Regions from separate parts of the Arthrobacter sp. V1I7 genome, predicted to be linked through region 1. Evidence: riboswitches for the same ligand, from Rfam matches in the RefSeq annotation. Region 1 holds a riboswitch; each other region holds the start of a gene.
The links. A riboswitch is a leader RNA that binds a small molecule or an ion and turns the genes downstream of it on or off. The one in region 1 is predicted to bind S-adenosylmethionine.
Positions count from the first base shown of each region.

Region 1 (4,629 bases):
TCTGTCGCTGGGGCAGTCGGCCGTGTACTCCGTGGTGCAGCTGCTGGACAAGATGACCAGGGCGCCGCTGGCGGAGGGGACCTCCACGCTGAACCGCCCGCAAAGCAGCCGCGAGTACTTCGACCTGACCTACCAGCTGCTGGACATCGTCTTTGCGCTGGTGCCGGTGGTCCTCGTGATCTACTTCCTCACCGAGCACCGCCTGCCCGGAAGCGGCGGCCTGTCCGGAAACAGCGGGTCCGGCGGCACAGCCTTCCGTAAGCTGGGCTTCGACTTTGCCAGGCCCGGAAAGGACCTGCTGCAGGGACTGGGCCTGGCGGCGCTGATCGGAATCCCCTCGCTGGGCCTTTACGCTGCGGGCCGGGCGCTGGGGATCACGACGACGATCATCCCGAGCGCATTGGACGCCTATTGGTGGACGGTGCCGGTGCTGATCCTTTCCGCGGTGCGGCACGGGATTGTGGAGGAAGTCATCGTGGTGGGCTACCTGCTGGACCGGCTGGGCAAGTTCGGCTGGAGCATGCCCCTGGCCATCTTCGCGAGCGCCATGCTCCGCGGCAGCTACCACCTCTACCAAGGCTTCGGCCCGTTCATCGGCAACGCGGTGATGGGCGTGGTTTTCGCCCTGGTCTACACCCGGACCCGCCGGGTGATGCCGCTCGTCATTGCCCATGCGCTGCTGGACATCGTGGCGTTCGTCGGCTTCAGCCTCTTCGGCAAGGCCATCGGCCTGGGCTGAGCCTTAAAAGAATTCGGCCGCCATCGGTGGGTGACGTCATTGGCACCCGCTGATGGCGGCCGAAGTGTCAGGGCCGTGAAGGGCCTCAGATGGTGACGGCTCCGGCAGACGTCTCGAAGGTGACGGACAGGATGCCGGGCGTGCCGTGCGGGGCCAGCCAGTTGACGGCGACATCTTCCAGCGGCTTCTCCACCGGTTCGCCCAGCCACTCCGTGACGCGGTCCGCCGAGCCGGCGATGGTCAGCGCAGTCATCTTGACGTCGCTCGGGTAGGCGTTGGACGGGTGCAGTTCCGGATCGCCCTCCCACTTGAGCATGTAGGGAACCTGGGGATCGGCGATGAGCCCCAGGATGCCGATCTGCTTCCAGACAAGCTCGCGGCCGTCGGGGAACTTCCGGTTGCCGTTGACGGCGGCGCGGCCGAGCCGGTCCTCGAACGGTGCCAGGTCGTCAACCTCGACGCACCAGCCCATCCAGCCGCCGCCAGATTCGGAGCGGGCGCGTACGGCCTGGCCGAACGGAGCCTTGTCCGAGGCGGGGTGGTTCAGGACCTCGACGACTTCGAGGTATTTGTGTCCCGCGAGGGGGATGATCATGTTGCGGGTCCCGAAGCGGGGGTGTACTCCGCCCTTCACGGCGTCGACGCCGAGGGCAGTTGCAATACGTTCGGTGGTGGCTGCCAAGCCATCTCGTTCACAGGCGTAAGAGACGTGATCCATGCGCATGCCCTCATCTTGGCACTTTGTGATGGGGCTCTCAGCTTAGGTGACCCTAAGTGAGGTGGGATGCCGTTTTGACGGTGTCGGACTGCCTGGCTGCGTGCGGCCAATCATGGCGGCCGGACGAAGACCGGACCAGGACCGGAGCGCAGACTTCATCTTCGTCACAAAGCTATCCAGGGCCCGCAAGCCGTTCCTACACTGAAGCCAGGTCATGAGTGCCAGCGGACAGCCCCGGCTCGCTGGCCGGCAACCCTCGTTTCGCGGTGGGGTGCCCCGGGTGAAGACCTGGCCGTCCGGCACCCGCCGGCCGGCAAGCGCGGCGCCTGCACCGACCCGGGCCGACGGTCTCCGGGGCGGCCTGTGCCCGGTCCTGAGGAGTATCCCGATGTCCAACGCCTGGTCCTTTGAAACCCGCCAGATCCACGCCGGCCAGCAGCCGGACAGTGCCACCGGCGCCCGTTCCCTGCCCATCTACCAGACGACGTCGTTCGTGTTTCCCAGCGCCGAAAGCGCAGCCAATCGCTTCGCGCTCGCCGAACTTGCGCCGATCTACACCCGGATCGGCAATCCCACCCAGGATGCCGTGGAGCAGCGGGTGGCGAGCCTGGAGGGCGGACTCGGGGCGCTGCTGCTCAGCTCCGGCCAGGCCGCCGAGACCTTCGCGATCCTCAACATCGCGGAAGCCGGTGACCATGTCGTCGCCAGCCCCAGCCTGTACGGCGGAACTTACAACCTGCTGGCCCATACGCTGAAGAAATTCGGGATCTCCGTGACGTTCGTGGAGGATCCGGACAATCTGGAGCAGTGGCGCGGTGCGGTCCGGCCCAACACGAAACTGTTCTTCGGCGAGGTGGTCTCCAACCCGCGCCAGGACGTCCTCGACATTGAGGGAATTTCCGCCGTGGCCCACGACGCCGGCGTGCCGCTGATCGTGGACAACACCCTCTCCACGCCCTACCTGATCCGCCCGATCGAGTGGGGTGCGGACATCGTGGTGCACTCCGCCACCAAGTACCTCGGCGGCCACGGCGCCGCGATCGCTGGCGTCATTGTCGACTCCGGCAACTTCGACTTCGGCGCCGAGCCGGAGCGGTTCCCGGGCTTCAACACCCCCGACCCGACCTACAACGGCATCGTCTACGCGCGGGACCTCGGCAAGGACGGCGCGCTCGGCGCAAACCTCTCCTACATCCTCAAGGCGCGCGTCCAGCTGCTGCGCGACCTGGGCTCCGCCGTCTCGCCGTTCAACGCCTTCCTCATCGCCCAGGGCATCGAGACCCTGAGCCTGCGCGTCGAGCGCCACGTTGCCAACGCCACCAGGGTCGCCGAATGGCTCGAAGCCCGGGCCGACGTCGAATCGGTTGCCTACGCCGGGCTGCCATCCAGCCCCTGGTATGAGCGCGGCCGCAAGTATGGGCCTAAAGGCACCGGAGCCGTGGTCTCGTTCATTCTCGCCGGGGGAGCGGAGGCCGGCCAGCGCTTCGTCGATGCCCTTGAGCTGCACTCCCACGTGGCGAACATCGGCGACGTGCGTTCGCTGGTCATCCACCCGGCCTCCACCACCCACAGCCAGCTCTCGCCCGAACAGCAGACCATCGCAGGCGTCCATCCGGGCCTGGTCCGGCTTTCCGTGGGACTGGAGCACATTGACGACATCCTCGCCGACCTCGACGCCGGCTTCCGCGCGGCCAAGGCCGGCTGATTCGCCGGTTTCCGGTGCCGCGGCCGCGCGCTGGGGCACCGGAACCAGGCCGGGAGTCACATAGCCGTCACAATCTTCGCCACAACGGCGCAACGTTTCGTAAACTCGAGGCAGGTCATGAGTGCCAGTGACAGCCCCGGCTTGCTGGCCGGCAACCCTCCTTTTGCGGCGGGGTGCCCCGGGTGAAGACCTGGCCTGCCGGTCTGCCGACGGCGGGCAAGCGCGAAGTGAGGTCCCACATGACGATTGCCGCCACCCGCACGGGTGCACCCATAAGCATCACCGCCGACACGCCGGCCAGCCGCCCAGCAGCGGTGGCAGGTCCTGGCACCGTTCCTGACGGGACGGTGCAATATCTCCGGATCGGTGACCTTGAGCTCGAGTCCGGCTCCCGGCTGCCCGATGTCACCCTCGCCTATGAAACCTGGGGAACCCTCAACGCGGACCGCTCCAACGCGGTGCTGATCGAGCATGCGCTCACCGGCGACACCCACGTCACCCGCGGTGCCAGCGAGGAGCCCGGCTGGTGGGAACAGCTCGCCGGCCCCGGAGCCCCAGTGGACACCGACCGGTACTTCGTGGTCTCCATCAACATCCTGGGCGGCTGCTACGGCTCCACCGGGCCCTCCACGACCGCTCCGGACGGAAAACCCTGGGGCTCCCGGTTCCCGCTGGTGACCCTGCGCGACACCACGGCAGCCGAAGCCCGGCTGGCGGACGCCCTCGGCATCCGGAGCTGGTACGCGGTCCTGGGCGGATCCCTCGGCGGGGCCCGCGCCCTGGAGTGGGCCGTGACCTTCCCGGAGCGGGTCCGGCGCTGCGCCGTGATTTCCATCGGAGCCAGCAGCACCGCCGAACAGATCGCTTTCGCCCAGGCCCAGACGCTCGCCATCCGCCAGGATCCCGGCTTCAACGGCGGGGACTACTACGGCGGCCCGGGACCCGAGGCGGGCCTTGCCCTGGCACGGCGCATCGCGCACATCACCTACCGCTCCGCGGCCGAGCTGGACGGACGCTTCGGCCGGAATGCCCAGGAATCAGAGGCCCCGTTGCAGGCCGGGTCGCTGTCCGGCCGGGGCCGTTACCAGGTGGAAAGCTACCTCGACCACCAGGGCAACAAACTCGTCCGGCGATTCGACGCGAACAGCTATATCGCCATCACCGAGGCCCTCATGAGCCACGACGTCAGCCGCGGCCGCGGGGCACTCGAGGAGGCCCTGGCGCCGTCCACGGCGGAGTTCCTGGTGGCAGCCGTGGACTCGGACCGGCTGTATTTCCCGGCCCAGTCCCGCGCCCTCGCGGAGGCCCTGCCCGGGACCGTGGAGGTGCAGGTGATCCAGGCACCGATCGGCCACGACGGTTTCCTGACCGAGATCGGCCAGCTCAACGGGCAGCTCCGGGAGAACTTCTTCGGCTAGGCCCTGCCCTAAAACCGCCACCGCTTCAAGCAAAACGGGCGAACTTGTG
Region 1 is NZ_JAUSYS010000001.1:3,101,409-3,106,037, reverse strand. Features, by position in the region: gene QFZ69_RS14325 (CPBP family intramembrane glutamic endopeptidase) at 1-739, shown strand, start outside; gene QFZ69_RS14320 (VOC family protein) at 825-1,463, opposite strand; SAM riboswitch class IV at 1,668-1,783, shown strand; gene QFZ69_RS14315 (bifunctional o-acetylhomoserine/o-acetylserine sulfhydrylase) at 1,846-3,162, shown strand; SAM riboswitch class IV at 3,276-3,391, shown strand; gene QFZ69_RS14310 (homoserine O-acetyltransferase) at 3,402-4,580, shown strand.

Region 2 (4,629 bases), 3.0 Mb from region 1:
ACGAAGACGCGGCCTGGATCCGGACCCGCGGCGCGAAGCCGACACGGTAGCCGGCCTTGCATACGCGCCAGGCAAGCTCCAACTCCGCGTCTGCCGCGCCCTCCCGGAAGGGCCCGATCTCGGCCAGCACTTTGCTCGGGAACGCTTCGATGCCGCCGGGAAGGAACGGGAGGCCCCCGCCTGCGGCCAAGACCCGTCGGGTCATTCCGGTACCAAGATGACTGAGCGCGGCCAGCAGCCCGCCCCGACCCCGGTTCCAGCGGGCCGGCCAGTCATCCCCGTAGACGGCCCCGGTGCGCCGGTCCTCAAAGCCTTGAAGCATGCGGTCGACGGTGCACCGGCAGAAGATCGCGTCCGCGTCGACAAACATCAGTACGTCGCCCGCCGCATGCCGGGCGCCCAGATTCCGGGCTGCTGCCCGTCCTCCATGGGAGTGCCGCAGGACCTTGATCCGAGGATCCGCCACGGCGAAGGAGGCCATCAATTCCGCGGTGTTGTCCGTGGAGCCCTCGTCAACGAGGACGACCTCATACCGGGCGTAACGGGTCCGCGTGATAGACCGGACGCAGTTGTCGATGACGCTGGCCGCATTGCGGGCCGGAACAATGATCGACACGCTGGGCCATTCATCCCACAACGTGGGCACTCCCTGGCGCCGGCGCTGGCGGCAGGGAGCTCGAACCCCACCGCCAACGGCAGCGCGAGCAGCTGGACGAGTCCAAATACGGCGATCGGCAGGCCCGGGATGAGCAGCAGGAAAAGTTGGATACCCGGGTCTGCTGCGTCAAACCACGGCATAGGCGTACGCTCCGATTCCCTGCCGGAACGAGGCGGGGTTGAAAGAGGGAAGGTTGAAGGAGGCCAGGACTGCATCAAGCAGTTCCGGTGCCGACTCGCTGCTGGCCCCGAAGCGGGCGTTCACGTCCAGTACCACCGGCGTCCCGTCGTCCCGGCGCCGGACCGCGAGCTCGACAGGGCCCGTCAGTCCCAATGAACGGACGGCGGCCATCGCAAGGTTGCCGACGTCCATATCCTCGCCGGCCACGGCCCGGCGGACGCATCCGTCCGCCCTGCCCGGGTTTCCGTCTGCCGAGGTTGTCCTTTCTGCCACGATCACGAAGGGAGCCGTTCCGTTGTCCGCGGGGGTTCCAAAGACCAAGGGAAGGTATTCCGTCCCGGGAATGTATTCCTGCACGATCTGCCCGTCGGGCAGCGCTGCCCAGTCGACATGTTGGCTGCCGTCGATGAACATCACGGAACCTTCGCCGCGGCAGACTCTTGGCCTGACGACTACGGGGCCGTCCAGCGCCGCCATGGCGTCATCCGCGCCGGCGAAATCCCCGGGAACGCCGCAGCGCGGGACCGGGACTCCGGCCGTGCGGAGCTGCCAGGCGGTGAAGAGCCTGTCGTTGGCCAGTGCCACGGGTCCCGGGTCCCCGATAATGACGCGGACGTCCCGTCCGAAACCGGCGCGGGCGGCCGAGAGGTGGGTCAGCTCCTCGCTGGCCGCCGGAATGACGAGATTGATGCTCTCCCGGGCGACGAGGCGCCGTAGCGCCGGTACCATTTCCGGATCGGTGGCGGGGGGAACCCGGACCGCAGTGAAGCCCGCCCCTACCGGCAGTTCGCGGACGTCGGCTCCGAGGAAGGGAATGTCTCTGGACTTCAACTGCGCCGCTAGCGCGCGCCCGGCAGGGGCGCCGGCACCGGTGATCAGGATACGGGGTTTCACGGTTTCTCCATTCAATTCAATTCTGAGACGGCGCCCAGGGTGTGGCATGACCCTGCGCGACACGCCTTCAAGCAGCGGCGGTTTGCACCTTGAGGCCGCCGGAAGCGTGGCAGCCTCGCCTACCAGTAAAAGCGAGCGGCCTATCACAAGGCCCGAGTAGCCGATACTCGAAACTGGCTCCGGCGCATAGCCCGGGCGGACCCGCGATACGTGGACTGGGCTTCCGGCTACCCAGATGGCCCGCACCCGGGGCGAGCATGGGCCGCGAACCATGGGCATGTCCCACGCTGGTCCCGCTCGACCGGGGAGCATGTCCCACGCTGGCACGTTCGGCTGGAGAGCATGTCCCAGGCTGGCGCGCAGGGATGAGCATAGTGGCCCTATGTCCATCGCTGGTGCCCCCGGGAGGGCATGTCCACCACTCAGCGGGACGTCACGGGGAGAGCATGTCCACCGGTCGGAGGCAGGGATGGACATGGTGGCTCTATGTCCATCGCTTGTGCCACCGGGAGGGCATGTCCACTCAACGGGACGTCACGGGAGGGCATCTCCACCGGTCAGCGGGACGTCACGGCAGGGCATGTCCACCGGCCACGGGAGAGCATGCCCCACGGCCGCACGCAGGGATGGACATGGTGGCTCTATGTCCATCGCTGGTGCCCGCGGGAGGGCATGTCCACTCAGCGGGACGTCACGGGAGGGCATGTCCCACGCTGGCACGCAGGGATGGGCATAACGGCTCTATGTCCATTGCTGCCGCCTCGGGGAGTGCATGTCCACCACTCAGCGGGACGTCGCGGGAGGGCATGTCCACCGGTCATGGTTGAACGACCCTTACCGGACACCGGAGTGCGCCCGCAGGCTGACGTCCGCTCCGGGGAGGCAGGCGCCGGTTACGGAACATGACGGCGACGGCGGTGCGCCAGCGGGCCGCAGGTGTTACGTTTTTGCAGAGTAATGAGAACCGGCGTCAAGCCCTGACTGGCCGGTCGGCAACCCTCTTCGCGGCGGGGTGCCTCAGGTGAATACTCGGCATATCGACCATTCGAGCTGCAAGCGTGAAAAGAAGGAGTCCCGTCGTGCCCGACGCGTCCGCCCCCGCTGTTCCGAGGACAGCAACCGCCCCGTCCCCCGCTGTCCCCGGCTCTGCCGCCGAGGAAAAGCTGGCCTACCGCCTCTACACCGGCCCCGACGACCGCTCCTTCTGCGAGCGCGTTTCCACCGCACTGGCCGACGGCTACGTGCTGCACGGCAGCCCGTCCGCAACGTTCAACGGCAGCACCGTCATCGTGGCCCAGGCCGTGGTGCTGCCGGCCGCGATTGCCAGTGCGGACGCCGCCGTCGCCGATGCGGTGGAGGACCTGGACGGCGAAGCGTATGGCTTCGAAGATGTTATCGGGGGCCACGCATGAGCTACGCCGGAGACCTCAGCCCCCGGGATGCGTGGGCCAAGCTCGAAGCAGGCGCCATCCTGGTCGACGTCCGCACCGAGTCCGAATGGGCCCGCATCGGCATCCCGGAAACCGCGTCCGCGAACGAAAAGCGGACTGATCCGTTGTTCATCCAGTGGAACCTGGCCGGCGGCGTCCCCAATTCGCACTTCATTGAGCAGTTGAAGCAGCAAGCCCCGGATGCCGCCGGGACCGAACTCGTCTTCCTGTGCCGTTCCGGCGCCCGCTCCATCGCCGCCGCGAACGCCGCCACAGAGGCCGGCTTCGTCTCCTACAACGTCCTTGAGGGCTTCGAAGGCGCGCCGGACCAATACGGCGAACGAAACGTCAACGGCTGGAAGAACCGCGGGCTGCCCATCAACCCCGGAAAGATCTAAATGACTTTCAATCCCGACGCCGCCGCCTGGAGCGCCGAAACCCAGGCTGTCCGCGGCGGGCTCGACCGTACCGGCTTCCAGGAAACCACCGAGCCGATCTTCCTCAACTCCGGCTTCGTCTACGAATCCGCCGCCGCCGCGGAGCGGGCCTTCACCGGCGAGGACGAGCGGTTCGTCTACTCCCGGTACGGCAACCCGTCGGTCGCGACCTTCCAGGAACGGCTCCGGCTGCTTGAAGGCACCGAGGCGTGCTTTGCGACCGCGTCGGGCATGTCCGCGGTGTTCACCGCGCTCGGCGCGTTGCTCGGCGCCGGCGACCGCGTGGTCGCCGCCCGCTCGCTGTTCGGTTCCTGCTTTGTGATCCTCAATGAGATCCTGCCGCGCTGGGGCGTGGAGACGGTATTCGTGGACGGACCGGATCTGGAGCAGTGGCGTTCGGCGTTGTCGGAGCCCACGACGGCGGTCTTCTTCGAGTCGCCGTCGAACCCGATGCAGGAGATCGTGGACATCGCGGCCGTGAGCGGCCTGGCGCACGCCGCGGGCGCGACGGTCGTCGTCGACAACGTCTTTGCCACCCCGCTGTTGCAGCGCTGCGGCGATCTCGGCGCCGACGTGGTCGTCTACTCCGGCACGAAGCACATCGATGGCCAGGGCCGGGTACTCGGCGGCGCGATCCTGGGCACCAAGGAATTCATTGACGGTCCGGTGAAGCAACTCATGCGCCACACCGGCCCCGCGCTTTCGGCGTTCAACGCCTGGGTGCTCACGAAGGGCCTGGAGACCATGGCCCTGAGGGTGAAGCACTCCTCGGCATCGGCCCTGCGGCTGGCTGAATGGCTCGAGGAGCAGCCCGCGGTCAACTGGGTGAAGTACCCGCTGCTGCCGTCCCACCCGCAGTACGAACTGGCGGCGCAGCAGATGAAGGCCGGCGGCACAGTGCTGACGCTGGAGCTTTCACCCTCCCCGGGGCGCTCCGCCCAGGAGGCAGCGTTCGTGCTGCTGGACGCGCTGCGGATCATCGACATCTCCAACAACCTGGGCGACGCCAAGTCCCTGATCACCCATCCCG
Region 2 is NZ_JAUSYS010000001.1:105,768-110,396, reverse strand. Features, by position in the region: gene QFZ69_RS00460 (glycosyltransferase family 2 protein) at 1-616, opposite strand, end outside; gene QFZ69_RS00455 (ATP-grasp domain-containing protein) at 785-1,732, opposite strand; SAM riboswitch class IV at 2,686-2,797, shown strand; gene QFZ69_RS00450 (DUF1737 domain-containing protein) at 2,896-3,144, shown strand; gene QFZ69_RS00445 (rhodanese-like domain-containing protein) at 3,141-3,560, shown strand; gene QFZ69_RS00440 (O-succinylhomoserine sulfhydrylase) at 3,561-4,629, shown strand, end outside.
Region 2: another riboswitch for S-adenosylmethionine. It lies ahead of QFZ69_RS00450 (DUF1737 domain-containing protein); the one in region 1 lies ahead of QFZ69_RS14315 (bifunctional o-acetylhomoserine/o-acetylserine sulfhydrylase).

Region 3 (4,629 bases), 1.9 Mb from region 1:
CTCCGGCCACGGCTCCCGGCGCTGGATCATCGACCCGATCGACGGGACCAAGAACTTCGTCCGGGGTGTCCCGGTCTGGGCCACCCTGATCGCCCTCGTGGACGAGGGCGAGCCGGTCGTCGGCGTCGTCAGCGCCCCGGCGCTGGGCAAGCGCTGGTGGGCGGCCAAGGGTGCGGGCGCCTACACCGGGCGTTCGCTCGCTTCCGCGACCCGGCTGAAAGTCTCCAACATCTCCGAGCTCTCGGACGCCTCGCTGTCCTACTCGAGCCTGGGCGGCTGGAAGGAACGCGGGAACCTCGACGAGTTCATCGGCCTGACCGAGGAAGTCTGGCGCACGCGCGCCTACGGCGACTTCTGGTCCTACTGCCTGGTGGCGGAGGGCGCCGTCGACATCGCCTGCGAGCCGGAACTGAACCTGTACGACATGGCAGCCCTGGTCCCGATCGTCACGGAAGCCGGCGGCCGCTTCACCTCCCTCGAGGGCGAGGACGGGCCCTTCGGCGGCAACGCCCTGGCGACCAACTCCATCCTGCACTCGGAGGTCCTCAAGCGGCTCAACCCGGGCCTCGACGACCTGCTGTAAGCCGAACCCCCGGCCGACGGCGGATGCTCCCAGGGCGGGGCAGCCGCCGTCGTTGTTTTCCTGGCCGGGCTCCCCGGCTGGCCCGGCTCCTCAAGGAATCCCCAAGCCTCCTGTATGACGCTGTCCACGGCGGCGGACTCACCGCCGGACTGCAGATAGTGGGGGCATCTGTTGGGAGGAGAGCAACCGTGCCTGAAACGTTTCTACCCGTGGATCCCGAACTCCGGAACTCCGCGGACTGCCCCGCTCTGCTGGTGCTCGTCGCGAAGTACCGTGACCTGGACATCGAATCCGCGGCCCGGCTGCACGCCGCTTCCGCCGAGCTCGCTCCGCACCTCCTGGCCAGCAGCGCCGCCATTTCCGGGTCCGTGGTCCTGTCCACCTGCAACCGTTTCGAAATCTACTGCGAGGTCCCGTCGTCGGCATATGCGGACACCGCCCGCGCCGAAGTGCTGGTCACTCTCTCCTTCTGCACCGGCCTGCCCGGTTCCCGGCTCGACTCCCTCTTCGAGCACGTCCAGGGTCCGTCGGCCACGGAGCATCTCTTCGCCGTTGCAGCCGGCCTGGATTCGGTTGTCGTGGGTGAGCGCGAAGTCGCCGGCCAGGTCCGGCGGTCCTTCGCCGATGCCCAGGCTGCGGGTACCGTCAGCGGGCGTCTGGGCCGGCTGTTCCAGGCGGCCTCCCGCACGGCCAAGGACGTGGGGGCCCAGACTTCGCTCCGCAGTGCCAGCAGGTCCATAGCGTCCGTGGCCCTGGACCTTGCCGCCGGATCCGGTCAGCCGGGCCCGGCCGATGTGTCCGTGGTCCTCTTCGGGACCGGAGCCTACGCCGCCTGTATCGCGGAGATTCTCAGGGGCCGGCAGTGTTCCGCCATCTCCGTTTTTTCCCAATCCGGCCGCGCGGATGCCTTTGTCGCTGCCCGGGGAGGGACCGCCCTTTCGGCCCTGCAGCTGCCATCGGCCGTGGCCCGTGCGGACCTCGTCATCGGCTGCAGCGGCACAGGGACGCGCATCGATTCCGCCTCGCTGCTGCGTTGGAGGGCGGACACGGCCCGTCCGCTCACCATCATCGATCTCGCCCCCAGTCATGATTTCGATCCGCGGGTGGCGGAGCTGCCAGGCATTGAACTCATTACGCTGGAATCGGTACAGCATGCGGCTCCCCCGGCGGACGCCGAGGTGCTTCGCCTCGCCCGCGCTTTGGTCCGGCAGGCCGCGCTGCGCTTCGAGGAACAGGAGGCGAGCCGGGTCGTCGACGCCGCCGTCGTCGCGCTGCGCCGGCACATCCACCGGGTCCTCGACCTCGAAATGGAGCGCGTCAGCAAACAACACGGCTGCGGCGCCTCAGCGGACGAGGTGAATTTTGCCCTGCGGCGCCTGGTCCGGCGTCTGCTCTATCTCCCCGCGGTCCGCGCCCGGGAACTGGCCACCGAGGGCCGTCAGGACGAATACGCCGCAGCCTTGGACGCCTTGTTCGGCCTCACGGTTCAGCTCGGCAGCCCGATGAGGCCCGTCGCCGTAGCCGGCGCTGCGCAACCGGCCCAGGTGCCGCCCGGGATGCAAAGGGCGTAACAAAACGCTTCACATTCCTGCCCGCCTTTTCTCCGGCGGCAGGGATGTCCTACGCTCGAAGCAGGTCACGAGTGCCAGCGCTAAACCCCGGTTTGCTGGCCGGCAACCCTCCATTCGCGGTGGGGTGCCCCGGGTGACGACCTGGCCGGTCCGGAACGGACCCGGCAAGCGCGGATCACCGGTGCACGGGATCCTTTTTCGAGCGAGGTCCCATGACTACTGCAACTTTTCCCGCCACCCCCGGTTTCGGCTCCGCGACGGAGGCGGCACTCAGCGACCGCTTCGCCGTTGCCGGCCAGCCGCTCGCCGCGGTCACCGGGGCGGAGATCCAGGCGCCGCTGATCCAGGGCGGCCACGTCCGCTACGCCAACCTGGACTACGGAGCCTCCGCCCCCGCCCTGTCCGTCGTGTCGGCCTACCTGAACGAGATCCTGCCGTACTACGCCAGCGTCCACCGCGGCGCCGGCTACGCCTCGCAGATCAGCACGTCGGTCTACGAGAACGCCCGCAACATCGTCCGTGAGTTTGTCAGCGGACGTGCCGACGACTCCGTGATCTTCACCCGCAACACCACCGACTCGCTGAACCTGCTGGCCGGCTGCCTGCCGGTCGAAAACGGCCGGCACACCGGCGAGGTCCTCTACCTCGATATCGAACACCACGCCAACCTGCTGCCATGGCAGACGGTGCCGCACCGCAGCGTCGTGGCCGCCCCCACGATTGCGGAGACCCTCGAAAAGCTGCGCGGGCAGCTCGCGGACGGCGGCGTCAGCCTGCTCGCCGTCACCGGCGCCTCCAACGTCACCGGAGAGATCCTGCCGGTCCGCGCCCTGGCCGCCCTGGCCCACGAGTACGGCGCCCGGATCGTCGTGGACGCCGCCCAGCTGGCCCCCGCACCGGCGCATCGACATCGCCGCCGACGACGTCGACTACCTCGCCTTTTCCGGCCACAAGCTCTACGCGCCGTTCGGTGCCGGCGTGCTGGTGGGCCGCCCCGACTGGCTGGACGCCGGCACCCCGCACCTGGCCGGCGGCGGCGCGGTCAGCGACGCCCGGCTCGACACCGTCAGCTGGACCACCGGCCCGGCGCGGCACGAGGGCGGTTCGCCCAACGTCCTCGGCGCCGCCGCCCTGGCCAAGGCCACCCAGGTCATCGCGGCCCTGGACCAGACACAGTGGCACGCCCACGAGAACGCAATCCGTTCCTTCCTCGTCGAGGGCCTTCGACGGATCGACGGCGTGACGGTGCACCAGATCTTCGCGGACACCGACGCTGAAGACCGCGGCCAGGGCGCCGGCACGATCGGCGTCGTCAACTTTTCGGTGGAAGGCTACGACGCCGGACTGGTGGCCGCGTACCTGTCCGCCGAACACGGCATCGGCCTGCGCGACGGCCGGTTCTGCGCCCACCCGCTGCTCAAGCGGCTGGGCCTGCCCTCCGGATCGCTGCGGGCCAGCTTCGGCGTCGGCTCGCGGCTCGAGGACGCGCAGCGGCTCCTGGCCGGAATCCAGGAGCTGCGGCAGACCGGCCTCGGCTGGGACTACGTCGTCGACGCGGGCCGCTGGGTTCCGTCGAATGACAACCGCAGCTACCCGCACTGGGCACCGAACACCCCGGGTACGGCCGGCGCCGCGCCGTGCGCCGAGGTGGACTAAGGCAGGAAACGCGGGCTGGTCCGCATGCGGTACATTCGAAAGGTACCCACCAGACCTTGCCCGAAGGAGATCGCACGTGGCACCCGGTGGCCTGAGACTGCACAGTGGCCCTAAACTGCACGGTGGCCCTAAACTGCACTCCGAGCGACGCCAGGAGCTCGGGCAGAGTTTCCAGGACGGCGGCGCGCACTACGAGCGCGCCCGGCCGGGCTATCCCGGCGAGTCGGCAGACTGGCTGATCCCCGCCGGCGCGAACGACGCAGCGGACATCGGGGCCGGGACGGGAAAGTTCACGGCCCTCCTGGTCGAACGCGGGCTGCACACTGTCGCCGTCGACCCTTCCGCCGACATGCTGGAGCAGCTCCGGCGGACGCTGCCGGGCGTGGCCGCCGTCGAAGGCACCGCCGAAGACACGGGGCTGGCCGCGGAAGCCTTCGACCTGGTGACCGTCGCGCAGGCCTGGCACTGGTGCGATCCGCTCCGCGCCAGCACCGAGACCGCCCGGATCCTCCGCCCGCACGGCGTCCTGGGGCTGGTCTGGAACCAGCTGGACACGTCCGTTCCGTGGGTTCACCGGCTCTCCCGGATCATGCACGCCGGCGACGTCCACAAACCCCACTTCAAGCCGCCCCTGGGGCCCGAGTTCACCGGCCTCGAGAGCCACCTGACCCGCTGGGAAGATCCGGTGACCACTGCCGACATTCTGGACCTGGCAAAGTCCCGGAGCTACTACCTTGCCGCCGGCGAGGCGACGCGGGCCAAGGTGCTGGCCAACCTCGGCTGGTACCTGCACGAGCACCTGGGCCACGCCCCCGACGA
Region 3 is NZ_JAUSYS010000001.1:1,182,406-1,187,034, reverse strand. Features, by position in the region: gene hisN (histidinol-phosphatase) at 1-583, shown strand, start outside; gene QFZ69_RS05605 (glutamyl-tRNA reductase) at 772-2,154, shown strand; SAM riboswitch class IV at 2,218-2,331, shown strand; partial or broken gene QFZ69_RS05600 (aminotransferase class V-fold PLP-dependent enzyme) at 2,367-3,810, shown strand; gene QFZ69_RS05595 (class I SAM-dependent methyltransferase) at 3,887-4,629, shown strand, end outside.
Region 3: another riboswitch for S-adenosylmethionine. It lies ahead of QFZ69_RS05600 (aminotransferase class V-fold PLP-dependent enzyme); the one in region 1 lies ahead of QFZ69_RS14315 (bifunctional o-acetylhomoserine/o-acetylserine sulfhydrylase).